3 regions of the Methylobacterium sp. GC_Met_3 genome follow, and region 3 is predicted to be linked to each of the others. Evidence: predicted binding sites of a transcription regulator. Region 3 holds the regulator's gene; each other region holds the start of a gene.

Region 1 (7,517 bases), on a different contig from region 3:
CCCTCGTGCCGATGCGCGACCCTGAGAGGCTGCACGCGCTCGTTGCGGACCCCGTGGCGGTCGAGGCCGTCTGCCGCCGGATCGGCTCGACCGGTCTGTACCCCTACGCTGTCGTGGACGGCGGGGCGCGCGTTTTCGAGGCGCGGCAGTTCCCGCGCGCGTCAGGCTATCCGGAGGATGCTGCCACCGGCATCGCCGCCGCCGCGCTCGCCTTCGGCCTGCTTCGCGATCGCACCCTTGCCGCCGACGACCGTCCAATCCGCGTCTACCAGGGACGAGCGATGGGTCGTCTCTCCGAGATCACGGTGCGCCTCGGCTTCGCGGGCGACCGGGCGATCGGCTGCTTGCTGGGCGGAGCGGTCGCTCCAGCTCCGGGCCTGCCTCCAGCGGTCACGGAGGATGGACGCCCATGAGCGGCGCCGTACTCGCCAGTCTGCGCGCTGCCGGCCTGACGGTGCCCGAGCTGTCCCGACCCGCGCCTCATGATTGCAGGCCAAACGCCGGTGCTGCGCGGTGAACCGCACTATCTTGGCGTCGTCGGGGACGACATTGAGGAAGCGCCGACCCGTATTGTAGCCGCTGGATCGATGCCTGCGCCGACGGGCAGTCCAAGGCACAAGCGGGTGCTGCGTGAACAACTTATCGCCTGCACGGGAAACGACCGCGCAGAGCGTTGCTCCGCGGCGCTGTCCCACAAGCCGGCTTCGGCTCGTATGACAGCGCCGCGAGAGCCATGGTTAATTAGAAGTCCATGCCGCCCATACCACCCATGCCGCCGCCGGCAGGCATGGCCGGAGCATCCTTGCGCGGAGCCTCGGAGATCATCGCCTCGGTGGTCACGAGAAGACCGGCAACCGAAGCTGCCCCCTGAAGCGCGGCGCGGACAACCTTGGCCGGGTCGACGATGCCGGCCTGGAGCATGTCGACATACTCTTCGGTCTGGGCGTTGAAGCCGTAGGTCGAAGAGGAATTGGCCAGGATCTTGCCGACGACGATCGAACCCTCGACGCCCGAGTTCGAGGCGATCTGACGGATCGGGGCCTCAAGGGCCTTCAGCACGATCTTGATGCCGGCCTGGACGTCCGGGTTGTCGCTCGACAGGCCCTGGACGGCCGCCTTGGCCCGCAGGAGCGCCGTGCCGCCGCCCGGGACGATGCCTTCCTCGACCGCCGCGCGGGTGGCGTGCAGCGCGTCGTCGACGCGATCCTTCTTCTCCTTGACCTCGACCTCGGTCGAACCGCCGACGCGGATCACCGCGACGCCGCCCGCGAGCTTGGCCAGGCGCTCCTGCAGCTTCTCACGGTCGTAGTCCGAGGTGGTCTCCTCGACCTGCGCCTTGATCTGCGCGATCCGGCCCTCGATGTCGGACTTCTCGCCGGCGCCGTCGATGATCGTGGTGTTCTCCTTCTCGATCCGCACGCGCTTGGCGCGGCCGAGCATATCGAGCGTCACGTTCTCGAGCTTGATCCCGAGATCCTCGGCGATCATCTGGCCCTTGGTCAGGATCGCGATGTCCTCGAGCATCGCCTTGCGACGATCACCGAAGCCCGGCGCCTTGACGGCCGCAACCTTCAGGCCGCCGCGCAGCTTGTTGACCACGAGGGTGGCGAGAGCCTCGCCCTCGATGTCCTCGGCGATGATCAGGAGCGGCTTGCCGGTCTGGACCACGGCCTCGAGCACCGGCAGCATTGCCTGGAGCGACGAGAGCTTCTTCTCGTGGATGAGGATGTAGGGGTCTTCCAGCTCGGCGACCATCTTCTCCGCATTCGTGATGAAGTACGGGGAGAGGTAGCCGCGGTCGAACTGCATGCCCTCGACGACGTCGAGCTCGGTCTCGGCCGTCTTGGCCTCCTCGACCGTGATCACGCCCTCGTTGCCGACCTTCTGCATCGCGTGGGCGATCATCTCGCCGATCTCCTTGTCGCCGTTGGCGGAGATCGTGCCGACCTGGGCGATCTCATCGGAGGAGGCGACCTTGCGGGAGCGCTCGCCGATATCCTTCACGACGGCGGACACCGCCAGATCGATGCCGCGCTTCAGGTCCATCGGGTTCATGCCGGCGGCGACGTACTTGACGCCTTCCCGAACGATGGATGCGGCCAGCACGGTTGCCGTCGTGGTGCCGTCACCGGCGGTGTCGCTCGACCGCGAGGCCACTTCGCGCACCATCTGGGCGCCCATATTCTCGAACTTGTCGACGAGTTCGATCTCCTTGGCGACGGTGACGCCGTCCTTGGTGATGCGCGGGGCGCCGAAGCTCTTCTCGATCACGACGTTGCGGCCCTTCGGGCCGAGCGTCACCTTCACCGCGCTGGCGAGCAGCTCGACACCGCGCAGCATCTTCTCGCGGGCATCGGCTGAAAAGCGAACGTCTTTGGCGGACATGGTGGAGCCTTCATCATCTGTCGTTTGGCCCCGAGGCACGCCACGGCGGGCGCCTCAAGGGGCAGATCACGCATCAAGGCCGTTGGGCCTGATCCGAACTCAGGCGACGACGCCCAGGATGTCGGATTCCTTCATGATCAGAAGGTCCTGCCCGTCGATCTTGACCTCGGTGCCGGACCACTTGCCGAACAGGACGCGGTCGCCGGCCTTGACGTCGAGCGCGTTGATCTTGCCAGCCTCGTCACGTGCACCTGGGCCGACGGCAACAACCTCACCTTCCTGCGGCTTCTCCTTGACCGTATCGGGGATGATGATGCCACCCTTGGTCTTCTCCTCGCCTTCGATGCGGCGGAGCACCACGCGGTCGTGCAGCGGACGGAATTTCATCGTGAGATCCTGATCGTTCCCAAGCGAGGCCCAACCGACATGGTGGGCTCTGTCGCGGGAAGAGTAGCGGCGATGACGAGTGTGTCGCCGCTCGATCGGTGCACCATTAGCACTCGCATCGTAGAAGTGCTAATTTCATGTCCGAGGATCGCGACACGCATTTTAGAGGGGGGTGGCCGCGCCCTGCCGGCACCCCAGTCTGTCAAGGCGGTTTCAGGCCGCTCGCTTTCGTCGGCTCGTCTGGGTGCGGCTCGGATCAACCTGCGCACCGGTACGACCAATCGCTTCGCTGGGCATGATCAAGCGAGGCCTTGCCGCGGAACGGTCCTGGCGTTCCATCCGGATCCGATGGGAGCGCGACGCAGAGGGCTGGCCAAGCGCTTGATGTCATGGCATGGGCCGATCGGTGATTGAGCATCCCGCCGCCTTCCAACCCGTATCGCTTGCAAGCCTGGGGTGGTCCGAGTTCTTCGAGGACCAGCGTGAACCCCACGAGGCCGGTTTTGCCCCGATGCGGGTTGCTGCGATTCACCGGTCCCGCCTGACTGCCCTATCGCAGGCCGGCTCGGTCGAGTTGACGCTGACCGTTCGTGCCAACGCCGGCGATTTCACGGTCGGCGATTGGATCCTCGTCGACCCGCAGACCCAGACATTGCATCGCCGTCTCGGCCGCAGGACGGTGATGGAGCGACGCACGGAAGGCAGCAGGATTCTGCAGGCCGCAGCGGCCAATATCGACACGCTGTTCATCGTCACCTCCTGCAACGCCGACTTCAATCCAGCGCGCCTGGAGCGCTATCTGGCTCTCGCCAATCAAGGCGGCACAACCCCGGTGCTCCTGCTCACCAAGGCGGACACAGCCGACGATTTGGGCGTCTACCAGCGTCAGGCGTCCCAGTTGCAACGCGGGCTCGACGTCGTGACCGTCAATCCGCGTCTCCCCGCGGCTGCTAACCTGCTCGCTCCGTGGTGCGGAATGGGGCGAACCGTGGCGCTGGTCGGCTCCTCCGGTGTCGGCAAATCCACGCTTGTGAACACGCTGGTGGGCCCAAGTCAGGCGCCTGCTCAGCAGACCGGAGGCATTCGCGAGCACGATGCGAAGGGACGCCACACGACCACGTCGCGTTCATTGCATGCCATGGCCGGTGGCGGCTGGGTCATCGACACGCCGGGGATGCGAACGTTGCATCTCAGCGGCGCCGCAGAAGGAATCGAAACCCTATTCGCTGAGATCGTCGAGCTCGCGCCCGCGTGCCGATACCGTGATTGTACCCACGCCCATGAACCGGGCTGCGCCGTGACGGCCGCTATTGCCGAAGGCAAGATCGAACCTGATCGATTGAACCGGTGGCGCAAGCTTTTCGACGAGAACCGGGACAATACACCGACATCCGTTGGGCCACGCGGTCGCCAGCGTCCCGCCAGGTAGGCTCCACGATTCTACTTGGAAGCTCTGGTCGCGTTGACGCCGTGTGGACGTCGATTTTCGCGACAGGGCCAGTGCGGAATCGGTTCCGAGCGGAAAAGGGGTCGGGCGAACATCGCTCGGCGCGCGCTCATCACCCGCGGCGGATTTTCATAACAGCGACACGCCTTGGATCGTGACGGCTACTGCTCGGGATACGCCGCGCTTCGAGGGGGGTAGCTGGCCAAGTACCGGGCGCGTTCCCAAAGATCGATACCATGGCCGTTGGGCAGCGCCGCAGCGATCGCTTTCGCGTCATCATCGCTTTGAGCCTGGATCGTACGGCTTTCTCCCACTCGGCCATCGACGCTGAGGCTGAATACACGGTACATCCGCGGCCCTGGATCAGGCTCATCGATACTGGTGGGTGAGCCTGACACGCGATGAGTGGTCCGGTGCGGACGGGACCATACAGATGGCCACCGCCGTAAGTTGCAGACGCCCACGCCAGCGGAACAAGGGTGTTGAATCACACCAGCATGGGCATACCGGGGACGCCGGCTAAATCGATTTTGCACAATCTATCCGACGATGCACCTCGGAAAAATGCGCAGGCGCGGCAGGGCGCCTATCCCGTTTACCGCCACTTCCGGCACAGGTGCGATCGCGACGAGCCGACTGGCTTGAGTTGAGAGTGAGCGCCACAACGGGCTGAACGAAAATCTTCGCATGCCGGCGCGCGCGATGACGTGCAATTCCAAATCGGGTCCGCTGCGCTATCCTGCGGCCGACGCACCGCGTGGAACGGCCTGTCTGGCCTCAACGGAGGACGCCCCCATGTTCGATGAATACGGCATCCCACGCGGGGCCGAGCCGGGCGGAGCCGACATGCCCGCCCTCTATCATTTTGTTTATTGCAGCCGTGCCGCCGAGGGTATCGATGACGCCGAAGTCGGCCGCATCGTCGAGGTGGCCCAGCGCCACAACGTCGCGCGTGGCATCACCGGGGTCCTTGTTTTCGGCAGCGGAATCTTCTTCCAGTGGATCGAGGGGCCGGCGGCTCAAATGAAGAAGCTGATCGCGAGCCTGCATCGCGACCCGCGGCATTACGATCTCGTCGCGCTGGATCAGAGTGAGGAAGAGCGGGAGCGCCTCTATCCGACGTGGGATATGGAGCAGGTCGAGGCCGACGATCTCCGGGTGGTACTCCAGGACGCGCTGGAGAGCGCCGAAGACCGGAACAATGCCGCGGCGCTCAAGCGGATCCTGATGCAACTCGATTCAGGGCCGCTCCACGCGCTCGGACGAAAATAATCAAGCCCCGACAAGACGATCGGTTGGACGTGTCGTCGGCGGCGCAGGCTCGGACATCACCGGCCGATTACGGTGCAATAATTGGATATCCGCCGCGTCCTTTACATCGTCGTAATTTGAGTTTCTCATGCCGAGCAGTGATCGAGCGACCAGCAAGGCCGCCGACGCGAGAGCGCCCTGGGGGGACGATGCAGAATTTCGGTCCGTCCGAACCTCTGTGGAGCGACGGCCTCGGTCACGATGGCGAGGCTGCGGCAGAAGCGCGTTGGCAATACGCACGCAAGCGGGCCGCCGAGGCGGCGCGCGAGCGCTGCCTTGCCCTGGAGCAGGTCGTCCAGACAGAAATCATTCCTCAACTGGTTCTCCTTCACCGCAAAGCGGGGACCGAGGTCGCCAAACAGGCGTTCAAGCCCAGCGCGGGGCAGGTCGCGACCTTCACCGACCTCACGCTCTTGCCGGACCACGGGGCCGTGATCGAGGCTTTCTCGGCTCTGGTCGCGGCCGGCCACCCTGTCGATCGCCTATTCCTCGATCTGCTGGCGCCCTCTGCCGCCCTGTTGGGCCGCATGTGGGACGAGGACCTGTGCGACTTCGTCGAAGTCACCACCGCGGTCGCCCGCCTTCAGCATCTCGTGGCGCGCTTCCGGGCCGACGACGGGATGGCTGTGCTCGATGGGAAGCGCCGTCTGCTCCTGATGGGTGCACCTGGTGAGCAGCACACGTTGGGCGTGCAGATCGTCGAGCAGTTTTTGACCCGGGCAGGCTGGGCTGTGTCCCTCGGCCTCTCATCCAGTCCAGAGGAGATCACCGATTTGGTGGCGTCGGAATGGTTCGGCGTCGTCGGATTGACACTCAGCAGCGAGACCCGCGTCGATCAGATCGCGACGGCGATCCGTTCCGTGCGCGAGGCGTCGTGCAACCGGTCCATCGGTGTGATGGTCGGAGGACCGATGTTCCTGCAGAACCCGGACTTGGTCCATCAAGTCGGAGCGGACGCATCCGCGGTGGACGCGGCGACGGCGGTGCTCCTGGCCCAACGGCTGCTCGATCTTTCACTCGAGCACGACAAGATCTGAGGTCTTGATTTCATCCGCGGCCAATTGCGGGGGTCGATGACGGGGATGCCCCGTCAGCCAGAGGCTTCTTCGTCAGCTGCGCGCCACCCGCCATTCCTCGGCGCCGGGCGTCAGCGCGAGATCCTGATGATGATCGACAGCGGTGAGATCGTTTCCGTCGGCGCATTCGCGAACAGGTTCGGCGTCTCCCACGAGACGAACCGGCGCGACATCCGCAACCTCGAAGAGGCCGGGCGCCTGCGGCGCATCCACGGCGGGGCCGCGCCGGCCCTGCATCTCGATCGCACCGCCTACCGGCCCGTCACCGAACGATTGACGGTCGATGCCGAAGCCAAGGTCGCGGCGGCCCGTGCGGCGCTTGCGCTGTTCCAGCTGGACGGGGGCGCCCAGATCATCTCCAAGCGCGCCTTCCAGGCCGCGCCGAGTTTCGCCGCCCGGGAGATCGCCCCGGTCGGAACCGGGCCGTTCAAGGTCAAGGACTTCGCGTACGATCGCCGGTTCGTCTTCGCCGCGCATGACGGCTACTGGGGTGGCCGCCCGACCATCGACGAGCTCGAATTCCGCATCGTGCCGGAGCTGGCGAGCCGGCTGAACCAGCTCGCGACCGACGAGGCCCAGGTGATCACCGAGGTCTCCCCCGACCAGTTCCTGACCATCGCGGCCATGACGGGGCGCGAGGTCGCCGGCGGCGCGATCCAGAACCTGCACGGTATCAACTACAACGCGTTCGATCCGGCGCTGGCCGGTCCGCGGGTGTGCCGGGCGCTGTTCTGCGCGATCGACCGGCAGGCGAACGCGCAGGGTCTCCTCGCCGCGCTGCCGCCGCCGGACGGTACCCGGCGCCGCCTGTCCCCGATCGGGGCGCTGGCGGCGGATGATACAGCCCAGCTCCGGCGCGTGGTCGCGTTCCCGGGTCTGTCGGACAACGCCACCGCGCGGCTGGGTGGACA
Region 2 (7,517 bases), on a different contig from region 3:
CGTCCCCCGCCTCGTCGTGGGCGGGTCCGCAGGTCGCTCAGGGTCAGCCCAGACGCGGGTCGGCGCGGGGGGCATTTCCTCCCCCCGCCGGGCAAACTGCCGCCCGGTCTCACGCCCGCATCCGAGGCACGCCCCGTACCGGTCCGCCGCCCGGGGCGATGGCGGCTGAGAGCCACCGACGCGGGCACCGCCCCGTCCCCGGACCCGCACGGTCAGCCACCGGGCGGGCCCCCGAAGGACGCCCCGGGATCGCTCCCAGGCCGCCGCGGACAGGTGGCGGCTAATGAGCATAAAATAGGAACATTGTCAAGGGCGACGGACAATTGGCGGCCTCGGCGCCGTTCTTATCAACGGTGATCTGTCATCCGATTGCCTCTGGAGGACAGGGAGGACGTCGCCACCCTATCGACCGACGATACATGACCCGTGATCCGAGGTGGGACGTGTGCAACCTCCAACGCCTCAGTGGCAGACGACCTGAACCGTAAAGTCGCGCGCCTTCACGGCGATCGCTGCACCGTCCATCGGATCGGTCGTGCGCACGGTGATCGGCGGCTCGACGCCGTTCGCCTCCAGGAAATTCAGCGCGATCATGGATTTGATGGCGAAATTGACGTTCTGCGGGATGCCGCAGGAGGCAAACGCCACCTGCTTGGACTGGATCACCCCGATCTCGTTGCCGAACCGATTCAGCGCCGGGCCGCCACTGTTGTCCTGATGGACCGGCGCCGAGATCTGGATCTTGCGCGTGTCGTCGCCGGAGCCGGCCGTCGGCGCCACGTCGCCGAGCGGCTTGCCGAGGGTCCATGATCCAAAATCGAGGGACCTCGGATCGGCCGCCCCGCCCGCCGCCCCCTCCCGCGGTGACGGAGCGGGGCGCTGCATTGCAATGCGCGGCAGCACCGCCGACGCGACGACACTCAGGTGTCCTAGTCCCCTGGAAGAGCCCGCTTCGACGGCCTACGATCAGGAGCAGCCCGCCAACACACCATCACGATCGATCGGCCATGGACTTCGCCGCAGACCTAATGCCACGTTGCGAGACGACTGGATCGGCTGCGGCCGATTCGTTCTCCAGGAGGACCATAAATATTCAGACCATGCCGAACTCGATCAGTAGATACTGGAATTTGTTGATACAGGGACCAGCGACCCGGAGTACGACAGGATCTGCAATCTGATCTATCACAGCACGAACTTGGATATCCCGAGCAGCGGATTGCAGCGTCTTCGCCTTGAGCTGATCGATACAGTCCGCGCGAAGATCGAGCGCGAGTCCGGCGCGGGCATCCTGGCCGACCGACCGGTTCCGAGGTCGCGCACCGGCCAATAGAAAAGGGGCCGCCTCTCGGCGACCCCCTTCCTGCGTCTCGACGGGTGGCTTGGACTTAGAAGTCCATGCCGCCCATGCCGCCGCCGCCCGGCATCGCGGGGGCGCCGCTGTCCTTCTTCGGCGCGTCGGCGACCATCGCCTCGGTGGTCACCAGCAGGCCGGCCACCGAAGCGGCGTCCTGCAGGGCGGTGCGCACGACCTTGGCCGGGTCGACGATGCCGGCCTGGATCATGTCGACATACTCTTCGGTCTGGGCGTTGAAGCCGTAGGTCTCCGAGGAGGTGTTGTCGGTGATCTTGCCGACCACGATCGAGCCCTCGACGCCCGCGTTCTGAGCGATCTGGCGGATCGGGGCCTCAAGGGCCTTCAGCACGATCTTGATGCCGGCCTGGACGTCCGGAATGTCGGACTTCAGCTCGGCGACCGCCTTCTTGGCGCGCAGCAGCGCGGTGCCGCCACCGGGGACGATGCCTTCCTCGACCGCCGCGCGGGTGGCGTTGAGGGCGTCGTCGACGCGATCCTTCTTCTCCTTGACCTCGACTTCGGTCGCGCCGCCGACGCGGATCACCGCGACGCCGCCCGCGAGCTTGGCCAGACGCTCCTGCAGCTTCTCACGGTCGTAGTCCGAGGTGGTCTCCTCGATCTGCGCCTTGATCTGCGAGATACGACCCTCGATGTCGGACTTCTCGCCGACGCCGTCGATGATCGTGGTGTTCTCCTTCTCGATCCGCACGCGCTTGGCGCGGCCGAGCATGGGGAGCGTCACGTTCTCAAGCTTGATCCCGAGATCCTCGGCGATCATCTGGCCCTTGGTCAGGATCGCGATGTCTTCCAGCATCGCCTTGCGACGATCACCGAAGCCCGGCGCCTTGACGGCCGCGACCTTCAGGCCGCCGCGCAGCTTGTTGACCACGAGGGTGGCAAGAGCCTCGCCCTCGATGTCCTCGGCGATGATCAGGAGCGGCTTGCCGGTCTGGACCACGGCCTCGAGCACCGGCAGCATCGCCTGGAGCGACGAGAGCTTCTTCTCGTGGATGAGGATGTAGGGGTCTTCCAGCTCGGCGACCATCTTCTCCGCATTCGTGATGAAGTACGGGGAGAGGTAACCGCGATCGAACTGCATGCCCTCGACGACGTCGAGCTCAGTCTCGGCCGTCTTGGCCTCCTCGACCGTGATCACGCCCTCGTTGCCGACCTTCTGCATCGCGTGGGCGATCATCTGGCCGATCTCGGTGTCGCCGTTCGACGAGATGGTGCCGACCTGGGCGACCTCGTCGGAGGTCGAGACCTTCTTGGCGCGGGCGATAATGTCCTTCACGGCGGCGGCCGTGGCGAGGTCGATGCCGCGCTTCAGGTCCATCGGGTTGATCCCGGCGGCGACGTACTTGGCGCCCTCGCGGACGATGGCCTGGGCCAGCACGGTCGCGGTGGTGGTGCCGTCACCCGCGATGTCGTTGGTCTTCGAGGCCACTTCGCGCACCATCTGGGCGCCCATGTTCTCGAAGCGGTCGGAGAGCTCGATCTCCTTGGCGACCGTCACACCGTCCTTGGTGATGCGCGGGGCGCCGAAGCTCTTCTCGATCACGACGTTGCGGCCCTTCGGGCCGAGCGTCACCTTCACCGCATCCGCCAGGATATCGACGCCGCGCAGCATCTTATCGCGGGCGTCGGCGGAGAAACGTACGTCTTTCGCTGCCATTGTGTGCCTCTTCGCTAATGGTTGAACCCCAAGGCCTCAGACGGCCTCAAAGGGCGGGACAGGCGTTCCGATCAGAGGGCGACGACGCCCATGATGTCGGATTCCTTCATGATCAGGAGGTCCTGACCGTCGATCTTGACCTCGGTGCCGGACCACTTGCCGAACAGGACGCGGTCGCCGGCCTTGACGTCGAGCGCGTTGACGCGGCCCTGCTCGTCGCGGGCGCCGGGGCCGACGGCGACGATCTCGCCCTCTTGCGGCTTCTCCTTGGCGGTGTCCGGGATGATGATGCCGCCCTTGGTCTTCTCCTCGCTCTCGATGCGACGGACGACCACGCGGTCGTGCAGCGGACGGAACTTCATGAGCTGCCCTCTTGCTTCAGGTCCTGAGTTGGCGTTGATGCGGCCACCGGGACCGCCGCGAACTCGACTGTTAGCACTCTGTCTCGGCGAGTGCCAAAGACGGCCGCGAGATAGGCGCGGGGCTGTTCCGTGTCAAGTCTGTCGCACCCTTTCGCGTGGCGCGATGCCTGCCCCCCCGCCCATGGAAAATGCGCCGCGATGCTGAGCCTGCACGGCCCCGAAGGTCCGGTGGCGCCCGAGACCGCCCAACGGATCGCGCGCAACGCCGTGTGGATCGACCTGAACGATCCGACCTCCGAGGAGGCGGAAGCGGTCGAGGCCGCGACAGGGCTGCGCATCCCGTCCCGGGAGGCCCTGTCCGAGGTCGAGACGTCGAGCCGCCTGCGCCGGGTGAAAGGCGGCCTGTCGCTGTCGACGCCGATGATCACCTTCGAGCGCAGCGCATCGCAGCTGAAACCCCTGGGCTTCCTGCTGACGAAGGATCACCTCGTCACCGTCCGCTTCCACGAGCTGCGCGCCTTCGAATCCGCGGCCAAGCGAATCGTCGACGGGGACGGCAGCGCGACGCCGAGCGAGGTCTTCCTCGTGGTCCTGGAAGAGCTGGTGGACAGCTTGGCCGACTCGCTGGAGGACATGGCCTCGGAACTCGACAGCCTGTCCACCCGGATCTTCGATTTCGACGTGCGGGGCGCGGACCGTCGCCGGCTGGAGAGCCCGCCGCCCCGGCGCCGGGATCTGGCGTTGCGTCGGATCCTGCGCGGAATCAGCAACCGGGGCAAAGTGCTCGGCAAGATCCGGGCAAGTCTGCTCGGCCTAGAGCGGATCGTCCCGTTCGTGGCGGCGGCCTGCGACGCCCTCGGCCTCCCGGAGAACGGTCGGTTCGACACAATCGGCCGGGATATCGATTCTCTCGACGAATTCGAGACGCGGCTGGCCGAAAACGTTCAGTTCCTGCTCGACGCGGCTTTGGGCCTGATCAACATCGAGCAAAACAACGTCTTCCGCGTGCTGACCGTCGTGTCGGTGGTGGGCGTGCCCCCGACCCTGATCGCGTCCATCTACGGCATGAACTTCAAGACCATGCCCGAACTCGATTGGGCCTACGGCTATCCCTACGCCCTCGCGCTGATCCTCCTGAGTGCGCTCGCCCCGATCGTGTATTTTCGGATGCGAGGATGGTTTTGATACAACACCGAGATCTACCATTTTCGACAAGCAAAAATCGATGAATATCAATCATCAATAATTATCATCTGAACCGATCAATAGAAGCACAATATAATAGATTTGGTGTGCCTGCCGCCGTCGAATGCAGACGCTGGCGTGAAATTTAGCATTCGTTTAATCAACCTCTGTCTTTCTTCCCGACGCAGACGAGCGGGCTCAGACATGTTCAAGAGATCCACCTACAGCGAAGCGCAGGCCAAGATCGAAGCCCTCGATCGCTCGTTGGCCATCATCGAGTTTTCGCTGGATGGACACATCCTCCACGCCAACGAAAACTTCCTGCAGGCGATGAAGTACACCCTGGCTGAGCTCGTCAACAAACATCACCGCATTTTCGTCGATGACGTCGAGGCCAAGTCAGACGATTACGCTCAGTTCTGGACCAAGCTGAAGGGCGGCCAGTACGTGACCGGCGAGTTCCTCCGCCTGGCCAAAGGCGGGGAACGGATCTGGCTCGAGGCCACCTACAACCCGATCCTGGACGCCGCCGGAAAGCCCGTGAAGGTCGTAAAGTTCGCCTCCGACATCTCGGCGAAGAAGAACCAGATCAATCGGCTGATGTCGATGATCGACAACATGCCGGTCGCGGTGATGACCGTCGATCCGCGCAACAATTTCCAGTTCGACTACCTCAATCAGACGTCCCGGAAAACGCTCAAGCCGCTGGAGCAATATCTTCCGGTCAAGGTCGATGACATGATGGAGCACTCGTTCGACGTGTTCCACATGAATCCCAAGCATCAGCGCACGATGCTGTCGGATGCCAGCCACCTGCCGCATCGGACCAAGATAAAGGTCGGACCCGAGACGCTCGATCTGCAGGTCACGGCCGTCAACGACGAGCGGGGCAACTACATCGGGCCAATGGCGACTTGGTCCATCGTCACGGCACAGGTTCAGATGGCGTCCGAGGTCACGCGGGTGGTCGAGGCGGTCGGGTCGGCGATCCAGGAGATGCAGCAATCGGCCGAGGGCCTCACGCAGTCGGCGGATTCCGCCCGCCAGAAGGCGACCTCGGTGGCGGCGAACTCGGAGCAGATGAACAACGCCATCCAGGAAATCTCCGGCCAGGTCGGGCGCGTGTCCGAGCGGGCGCAGCAGATCGCCACGCAGGCCGAGACCACCGACGCGACGATGCGGCAACTGGCCGAGAACGCCCGCAAGGTCGACGCCGTGGTCGGCATGATCAAGTCGATCGCCGACCAGACCAACCTGCTGGCGCTCAACGCCACGATCGAGGCAGCCCGTGCCGGCACGGCCGGACGCGGCTTCGCGGTGGTGGCCAGCGAGGTCAAGGCGCTGGCCGAGCAGACCGCGAAGGCGACCGGGGAGATCACCCAGCAGGTCTCGGCGATCCAGAGCGCGACCGGCGAGGCGGTGAGCGCCATCGAGATGATCACCGCGGCGGTGGCGGAACTCTCCAACCTCACGCTGGCGATGGCGAGCGCCGTGGAGGAGCAGGCTGTCTCGACCCACGAGATGTCGGGCAATATCGGCGGCGTCTCGCAGGCGGCCAACGCGACCGGGCAGTTCGCCGAGGCGGTCCGCGGCATTGCCGGCAGCCTGGCCGATTATTCCTCCAGCCTCGCCGAGAGCGTGAACCGCTTCACGAAGGCGGGCTGATCCGGTCGGATCGCAGCCCAACCGCTGCGAACGCACACCCTCGCGGGTTCAGGATTTCAACCTCGCCGTTATTGCGGGTGGAGCGCAGCATTCCGATACAGCGCTCCGCCCGCCTCGCGGTGTCTTGAGCCACTTCGCTGCGCGCGTGATAACGGAGGGGTAAAGCCGATCGAACGGCACGACCGACATCCGCCGCTGCGCCTGGATCCGTCCTCGCGGTTCGGATGCGGGCTATCGGATTGCACCATGTCGTTGCCGGATGCGCTCTCGAACTGCCTCGTGCTCAACACGGTCGCGGCGGCCCGCACTTTGTTGCGGCGGGGCGATGCCGCCTTCAAGCCGTTCGGCGTCACCGTCCAGCAATTCTCGCTTCTGGCGGCGATCCGGTTCAATCCCGAGACGCCGGTGGCCGTGCTGGCACGCCGCATCCTGCTCGATCGAACCAGCCTGACGCGCAATCTGGATTTGCTGGAACAGAAACGCCTCGTCGAGCGTGTTGCGGACACCGATACCAGTGCACGTCTGTGTCGATTGACCCAGGACGGGAGCGTTCTGCTGGATCAACTCTTGGACGTTTGGCAACGCGCGCAGGCGGACATACTGGACGGGTTCGACGAGACGGAATCCGATACCTATCTGCGCATCGTCAAGCACTTCGCACGCGGGGAATGAGGCGCGGCCGGCGTTGCCCCACCACGAAGCTGTGTATATGCACAGCCGAGTCAGCGCGCTTCGCGGGGTTCCGTCGTGCAAGATCCGATCGTCATCACCGGCCTCGGGGCCGTCTCGCCGTTGGGCTCCGGCGTGGCGGCGACCTGGGAGCGGCTGAAAGCCGGGCAGAGCGGGATCCGGCGCAACACGCGATTCGAGGTCGGCGATTGGAAATGCCAGATCGCTGGGCTCGTCCCTGATCGCGCGGACGATCCGAGCGGCTTCGATGCCGGACAGGTGATGGAGGCCCGCGAACTGCGCCGCAACGACCTGTTCATCCACTACGCCATGGGCGCCGCGCAGGAAGCGCTCGATCAGGCCGGCTGGCATCCCGACGATCCGGCGCATCGCCGACGCACCGCCACGGTGATCGCCACGGGCATCGGCGGCGTGCCGGCGATCACCGCCGCCTGCGAGACCATCCGCACCTCGGGCGCCCGGCGCCTGTCGCCGTTCGTGGTGCCGTCCTTCCTGCCCAATCTCGCGGCCGGCCAGATCGCCATCCGGTTCGGCTTCCAGGGGCCGGCCGGTTCGCCGACCACGGCCTGCGCCGCCTCGGCCC
Region 3 (7,517 bases):
ACCCTACACATCCGCCAGCCGGGGCAGCATGGTTTTGACGGCGGCCGCACCGGTCGAGGACGCGCAGCATAAGCTATCCGGCGTGGCCGCCGGCGATTTCGATGTCGGGACCCTGGCCCGAATGATCGCCGACGTTGTGCCGGGCGGCGCCGGTTACGCCTATCTCGTCTCCGGCGCCGGCAAGATCCTGATCCATCCCAAAGGTGATCTCGTCGGGAAACCTCTCTCGGACTTGATCGGCGATGCGAAGCTGGACAGCGCCGCGGGCCGCGCGATCGAGACCAGCGAAGCCGGTCGCGCAACCCTCACGGTGTTCGCCCGCGTCCCGGATCTACCGTCGGCCCTCGACTGGTACGTGGCGCTGTCCTTCAACCGCTCAGCGGCCGTCGCGCCAATCGACCACCTCACGCGGGACATGGCGGTCGCAACCGTCATCATGCTCCTGGCGCTGGCGGTCGCGGTCAGCCAGACCATGGTGACTACGGTCGCGCGGCCCCTCAATCGACTCGTCGGCGTCCTTCAGCGGATGAACCAGGGCGAGTTGGATACCGAGATTGCGGAGGCCCGCCGACGGGACGAGATCGGCATGGTCGGCCGGGCCGTCGAGGGCATCAAGGCCGTCGTGGCGGACAAGGCGCGCGAGCAGGCCGAGGTGCGCCGCCAGGCCGATGCGGCCGCCGCAGCCGAGCGCAGGCGTACGATGACCGAACTGGCCGATGGGTTCGAGCGGGTCGTCGGCACGATCGTGGGTTCGGTCTCGTCCGCGGCCGCCGACCTTCACACCACCGCGGAGACGCTGACGGTCGCGGCCACGCAGGCGGCGGCGCAGTCCAGCGGCGTAGCGGCTGCCGCCCAAGAGGCATCCGCCAATGTCCGCACTGTCGCGGCGGCGGCCGAGCAACTCGGCGCGAGCGTGCAGGAGGTGGCCGGGCAGGTCGCTGCCTCGTCGCGGCTCGCCCAAACGGCGGTCGATGAGGCCGACGAGACCGGGCGCCGGGTGCAGGACCTCTCCGAGGCCGTATCGAAGATCGGCGCCGCCGCCGGGCTGATCTCCTCGATCGCGGCACAGACGAATCTCCTCGCGTTGAATGCCACGATCGAGGCAGCGCGTGCGGGCGAGGCGGGGCGTGGTTTCGCCGTCGTGGCCGCCGAGGTGAAGGAGCTGGCCGCCCAGACCGCCCGGGCGACTAAGGAGATCACGGACCATATCGCGCGCGTCCAGGGCTCGACCGGCGCGGCCGCCCGGGCGCTCAATGGGATCGTGGCACGCGTGCGCGACATTAACGACGTGGCGAGTGCGGTCGCCGCCTCAGTGAGCCAGCAGGAATCTGCTACGCAGGAGATCGCGCGCAACGTCAGTCAGGCCTCGACCGGGACCGCCGAGGTCACGACGAACATTGCCGGCGTGGCCGAAGCCGCGGCGCAGACCGGCCAGGCCGCGCATAAGGTTCTAGATTCCGCGACGGAGCTGTCCCGACAATCCGACCATCTGGGTGTCGAGGTCGCGCGTTTCCTGGAGTCGGTCAGAGCCGCCTGACGATGCAATCCGGTGCCGAGGCGATCAGCGATGCGCCTCGGCCGCCATGCGGACCGCGAGCGCCGCCAGCACCGTCTCCATCAGCCACCGCTGAACGGCGCTCCAGAGCGGTCGCCGGGTGAAAAAGCCGGCGATCGTAGCAGCTAAGACGATGGAGACAGAATTCGTCATCACGTTGACGACAAGCAGCGTGGCGCAAAAACAGCGCTTGCAACGGCACACTTCTACATTCCGGTTCGGTGAACCGAGGAAGCCGCGACAGGTACACGACCGCTCTTTTCGGATTGAGCAAATTGATCGGCAGTCCCATCACGAAGAGCTTGCGCAGGCGCTCATGCGACAGCTCGCGGACTTGTAATGGCGATCGCCCGTTCGGCCGTATCATAGACCCGTGAGTTTAACCGACTCACCTGCGAGGGCGTACGTGGTCGGCGGTGGCCGGGAGTTCAGAGGATGGTCGTTTCTCTGGCATGATCCGGAGAAGCGAATGGCGAGTGAAGAGTCACGCTGGACCTCGCAATTCCGCTCCGAATTCGGCAATACCGGAAACGGTGAATGCCAGTGAACAGCCGAATGCCGACGCACATCTCACTCCCGAAATGAAGCTCCGTGCTTGGTGCTGCAACGACTGTATCACCGCCCACCATCCAACAGCTTCGAGACCACCCGGGCGGTGTAGTCGACCATTGGCACGATGCGGGCATAATTCAGGCGCGTCGGCCCGATCACCCCGACCACGCCGACGATCTTCTGAGCTCCGTCGCGGAACGGCGCGGCGATCAGCGATGAGCCGGAGAGCGAGAACAGCTTGTTCTCCGAGCCGATGAAGATCCGCACGCCGTCGCCGCCTTCGGCCCGGGCGAGCAGGTCGATCACGTCCTTCTGGCTCTCCAGATCGTTGAACAGCAGGCGGATGCGCTCCAGATCCTCGACGGCCTTCAGATCGTCGAGCAGGTTGGCCTGACCGCGCACGATCAGCTGGCGCGCTTCGGATGGGCCGACCGGCGTCGCGAGCCCAGCATCCACGAGGCGCTCGGTCAGGGCGTCGAGTTCCCGCTTCATCGCCTTGCGGCTGGCCTCGATCTCGGCCCGCAGGGAGCCCAGGGTCCGGCCCCGAAGCCGGGCGTTCAGGAAGTTCGTGGCTTCCTGCAGTGCGCCGGTGGGCAGGCCTGGCGGCAGATCGACCAGGCGGTTTTCCACCGAGCCGTCGTCCGAGACCAGCACGACGAGCGCCCGGGCCGGGTCGAGGCGCACGAACTCGATATGCTTCAGGTTCACGTTCGCCTTGGTGGTTAGAACCACGCCGGCGCCGCGCGAGACACCCGACAGCATGGTCGAGGCCTCGGCCAACGCCGAGTCGAAGGTGTGGCCCGAGGCCGCGGCTCGCATCTGTGCCTCGATCCGGGCCTGCTCGTCCTGGCTGACGTCGCCGAGTTCCAGCATGGCGTCGACGAAAAAGCGCAGGCCGAGCTCGGTCGGGAGCCGGCCCGCCGATGTATGCGGCGCGAAGATCAGGCCGGAATGCTCCAGATCCGCCATGACGTTGCGGATCGAGGCCGGCGACAGGGCCATCGGGAGTATCCGCGCAAGATTGCGCGATCCGACCGGTTCGCCGGTGGTGAGGTAGCTCTCGACGATCTGCCGGAAGATCTCCCGGGCGCGTTCGTTGAGCGCGGCAAGCGCCTGCATCGATGGGCCGTCGAGAAATCGTGGGTTCGGGTCTGTCACGCGCTGATCCTGTGGGCCGATCATGTCCAACCGTCCAGTCTGGATCAATCCGTACATTGCGGCTTCGCTGCGCCGCTTGCCCGCGCCGACATGGCGGCCTAAGAGCCCGGCCCTCGACTTTCCTCACAGAAGGGGTCCGCAATGCGGCCTTCCAAGCGTGCCGCCGACGAATTGCGGCCCGTGAGCCTGGAGCGCGCGGTTTCGCGCTATGCCGAGGGTTCGTGCCTCGTCAGCTTCGGCAACACCCGGGTGCTCTGCACGGCTTCGCTGGAGGAGCGCGGCCCGCCGTGGCTGCGCGGTTCGGGCAAGGGCTGGGTGACGGCCGAGTACGCGATGCTGCCGCGTGCGACCCACGAACGCACCCGCCGCGAAGTCGGTTCCGGCAAGCCCTCGGGGCGGACGCAGGAGATCCAGCGGCTGATCGGGCGCTCGCTGCGGGCGGTGACCAACCTGCCGGCGCTCGGCGAACGGCAGGTGACGGTCGATTGCGACGTGATCCAGGCCGATGGCGGCACCCGCACCGCCGCCATCACGGGCGCCTGGGTGGCGCTGCACGATTGCTTCGCCTGGATGCGGACGCGCTCGATCATCTCGGTCGATCCGCTGCGCGACCACGTCGCTGCCGTCTCCTGCGGCCTCTACAAGGGCACACCGGTGCTGGACCTCGACTACGCCGAGGATTCAGCCGCCGAGACCGATGCCAACTTCGTACTCACCGGCCGGGGCGGGATCGTAGAGGTTCAGGGCACGGCCGAGATGGAGCCGTTCTCGCAGGATCAGCTGCTCGAATTGCTGCGCCTCGCGCGCGCAGGCACCGAGCGGCTGGTCGCGCTTCAGAAGGAGGCAATCGCGTGAGCCGGCGCCTGACGGGCAGGGTGGTCATCGCCACCCACAATGCCGGCAAGCTCACCGAGATGCGCGAATTGCTCGCGCCCTTCGGGATCGAAGCGGTGTCGGCCGGCGAACTCGGCCTTCTTGAGCCGGAGGAGACCGGTACGATGTTCGCCGAGAACGCGGCGATCAAGGCCCTGGCCGCCACGCAAGCCACGGGCTTGCCCGCCTTCGCGGACGATTCGGGCCTGTGCGTCGATGCCCTCGACGGGGCGCCGGGCATTTTCTCCGCGCGCTGGGCCGGCCCGACCAAGGACTTCGCCGGCGCCATGGCGCGGATCGCCTCGGAGATGGACAGGCGCGGCGCTCAGGATCGCCGGGCACATTTCGTCTCTGCGCTGGTGCTGGCATGGCCGGACGGCCATACCGAGCTGTTTGAGGGCCGGGTATTCGGCGACCTCGTGGAGCCCCGCGGCTCGGCCGGGTTCGGCTATGATCCGATCTTCCGGCCGGACGGCCACGACCGGACCTTCGGCGAGATGACCGCCGAGGAGAAGCACGGAGTCGATTGGCAGCGAGGGCAGGGGCTCTCGCACCGCGCCCGGGCCTTCGTGGATCTCGGCCGAGCTTGCCTCGCACCCAGCGCGTGATTGCCAAACCGGGCCGCGCCGCTCACATCACCACCACCATGCAAGCGACCGGCCCGGACCACCCGACCCGCGATGCGGGCTTCGGCATCTACCTGCACTGGCCCTTCTGCGCCGCGAAGTGCCCCTATTGCGACTTCAACAGCCACGTGCGCCATGCCGGCGTGGACGAGCCGCGCTTCCTCGACGCGTTCCGGGCCGAAATCGACCACGCTGCCGAGCGGACGCCCGGCCGGACCGTCACCAGCATCTTTCTGGGCGGTGGCACCCCGTCGCTGATGCAGCCCGCCACGGTCGCCGGATTGCTCGACGCCGTCGCTTCGCGCTGGCCCGTCGCGCCGGATGTCGAGATCACGTTGGAGGCCAACCCGTCGAGCGTCGAGGCGGCCCGTTTCGAAGGCTACCGCGCCGCCGGGGTCAACCGCGTGTCGCTCGGCGTACAAGCGCTGAACGACGCATCGTTGCGTACCCTCGGCCGGCTGCACGATGTGGCGCAGGCGCTCGACGCGATCCGCGTCGCGCAGGCCACCTTCGCGCGCACCTCATTCGATCTGATCTATGCCCGACCAGGCCAGACGCCGACGATGTGGCGGGACGAGCTTGCCGAGGCCCTGAAACGGGCCGGCGAGCATCTCTCCCTCTACCAGCTGACCATCGAGCCCGGCACGCCCTTCTACGGCCTCGCCAGCACGGGCAAGCTGGTCGTGCCGGACGACGATACGGGGCGCGCCCTCTACGACGTGACGCAGGATCTCTGCGCGGGCGCCGGTCTTCCCGCCTACGAGATCTCGAACCACGCCCGGCCCGGCGCGGAATCCCGCCACAACCTGCTCTACTGGCGTTACGGCGAGTATGCCGGGATCGGCCCCGGGGCGCATGGACGCCTTGTCACCGAGGCGGGCCGGATCGGCACCGTGACCGAGCGTGCGCCCGAGGCGTGGCTCGCTCGGGTAGAGCGCGACGGTCAGGGGATCGTCGAGACGGAAACCCTCACTCCCGCCGACCAGGCCGACGAGTTCCTGGTGATGGGCCTGCGGCTGCGCGAAGGAATCGATTCGGAGCGCTACGCCGCCCTCAAGGGCCGCCCCCTGAACGGCAACCGGATCGGTATGCTGGTTGGTGACGGCCTGCTGGAGCGGCGCTCCGGAGGTCGCATCGCCGCAACCGCACGTGGCGCACCGGTCCTCAACGCGATCGTCGCCGAACTCGCCGGCTGATCAGATGCCAGGCTTTGCCAGGACCCTGGGGGCCGGGCTCACCGGCGTCGCGGCGTTGTTGCGGATCTCGTAGACCGCCAGCGCCCGCTCGCTCTGCCCGTCCGGACGGAAACGGAACGTGCCGTCCACCCCGGCGAAACCCGCGCCATTGGTCAATGTCGGCTCGGCGAAGCGCTGCGAGCCGTACTGGCGCGCCAGCGCCGCCGCGAGCGTCACGGCGTCGTAGGCGAGGGATGTCACGCGCGGCGGCGCGGCGCCAAACCGCGCCTGATAGCGCCCACTGAAAGCCGAGAACCCGCCGCGATCCGGTGCGGCGAAGTGGCCGCCCTGGAGGGCTGGGAGAGCGAAGAGCGCCGGCTCGTTCCACAAAGCCGTTCCGACCGGCCGGACACGCGCCGGCGCGAAGCCGGCCTTGCTCAGCGCCGCCGCGACGGCCGGCATGGCCTCCGCCGTTTCCGGAATGAACAGCGCGTCGGCCGTCGCGCCGGGGCCTATGGTGACGCGGGCCAGACGCGCCACCGCGGGCCCCGGATTGCCCTCCGGATAGCGCTCCACGGCCGCGACCCGCGCGCCGCGGCGCCCCACGGCCTCGCGGAAGGCCGCTTCGACGGCATTGCCGTAGGCCGTCTCGGGGATCAGCGCCGCAAAGGAGCGTTTGCCGCCGGCAACCGATTCCTCGACCACCCGGTCGACCTCCGGCTGCGGCAGGAAACTCAGGAGATAGACGTTCGGCGCCGCCACGGTGACGTCGGTGGAGAAGCCGATGACCGGCTTGCCGGCTGCCTTCGCCACGGCGGCGGCGGACTGGACGCTGCCGGCGAAGAGCGGCCCGAGCACGATTTCGGCGCCCTGCCGGAGAGCGTCCTGGGTCGCCTCCCGCGCGCCCTCGGGTGTGCCGCGGTCGTCTTCCACGAGGAGCGTCAGGTCCGGCTGCTGTGCCTCTTCGAAGGCGAGCTGCGCCGCGTTGCGCATGGCGTTTCCGACGGTCGATCCTTGTCCGGTACAGGGCAGGATCAGGCCGACCTTGATCGAGCCCGCGCCGATTCGCGGCCCTGCTGACGCCATTGGGGTGACAGGCCCCGGACCTGCAGGCGCCGGGGCCGCCTGCGACGCGTCCGACTGTGGGATCTCGACAGGTGGCGTGAGGGCGGCTTGGGGCGCCGATCTGCGACGGGCGATATCGCCGCCAAGGCACCCACCGAGGGGCAGGAGCGCCGCGCAGAGGACGGCGCTGAGGGCAAGGACGCGCACGCGATGAACCGGCGCGCCGATCAGGCGCGCCATGGCGCAATCTCCTTCGGGCAGGCCGGGGAAGCGTGATCGCGGGATCCAGAAATGTAAACGCAGCGCGCACGACTGCCCCCCGCCAAGACGGCCGACGCGCGACGAGAGCCGGTCAGTGTGGCAAGATCGCCAACGATGACCCGCAGATTCGACGCTCCCACGACAGCCCCGCCCCGGAAACCGGGACAGGATCGGCCACGGGCCACCACCTTCACGGCCTTCGGGCTGGCGAGCGAGACCGAACCGCTGTCGCCCGGCCTGCACATCGTGGCG

What was found. The regulator HrcA, encoded in region 3, represses chaperone genes, less so after heat shock. The targets are predictions, from matches to a motif close to GTTAGCACTCNCNNNNNGNGAGTGCTAAC.
Region 1: the regulator HrcA is predicted to act here: its motif matches at 2,878-2,906, upstream of groES (co-chaperone GroES).
Region 2: the regulator HrcA is predicted to act here: its motif matches at 3,464-3,492, upstream of groES (co-chaperone GroES).

The regions. Positions count from the first base shown of each region.
Region 1 is NZ_JALNUL010000048.1:1,943-9,459, forward strand. Features, by position in the region: gene OXS27_RS27300 (PhzF family phenazine biosynthesis isomerase) at 1-413, shown strand, start outside; gene groL (chaperonin GroEL) at 742-2,385, opposite strand; gene groES (co-chaperone GroES) at 2,485-2,772, opposite strand; gene rsgA (ribosome small subunit-dependent GTPase A) at 3,167-4,201, shown strand; gene OXS27_RS27320 (BLUF domain-containing protein) at 5,015-5,491, shown strand; gene OXS27_RS27325 (cobalamin B12-binding domain-containing protein) at 5,680-6,567, shown strand; gene OXS27_RS27330 (autotransporter domain-containing protein) at 6,613-7,517, shown strand, end outside.
Region 2 is NZ_JALNUL010000012.1:106,762-114,278, forward strand. Features, by position in the region: gene OXS27_RS16475 (S1C family serine protease) at 463-885, opposite strand; gene groL (chaperonin GroEL) at 1,389-3,032, opposite strand; gene groES (co-chaperone GroES) at 3,104-3,394, opposite strand; gene OXS27_RS16490 (CorA family divalent cation transporter) at 3,593-4,579, shown strand; gene OXS27_RS16495 (methyl-accepting chemotaxis protein) at 4,784-6,244, shown strand; gene OXS27_RS16500 (MarR family transcriptional regulator) at 6,491-6,916, shown strand; gene fabF (beta-ketoacyl-ACP synthase II) at 6,992-7,517, shown strand, end outside.
Region 3 is NZ_JALNUL010000003.1:281,501-289,017, reverse strand. Features, by position in the region: gene OXS27_RS06780 (methyl-accepting chemotaxis protein) at 1-1,537, shown strand, start outside; gene OXS27_RS06775 (hypothetical protein) at 1,562-1,708, opposite strand; gene hrcA (heat-inducible transcriptional repressor HrcA) at 2,171-3,226, opposite strand; gene rph (ribonuclease PH) at 3,407-4,120, shown strand; gene rdgB (RdgB/HAM1 family non-canonical purine NTP pyrophosphatase) at 4,117-4,746, shown strand; gene hemW (radical SAM family heme chaperone HemW) at 4,785-5,960, shown strand; gene OXS27_RS06750 (penicillin-binding protein activator) at 5,961-7,244, opposite strand; gene rsmI (16S rRNA (cytidine(1402)-2'-O)-methyltransferase) at 7,380-7,517, shown strand, end outside.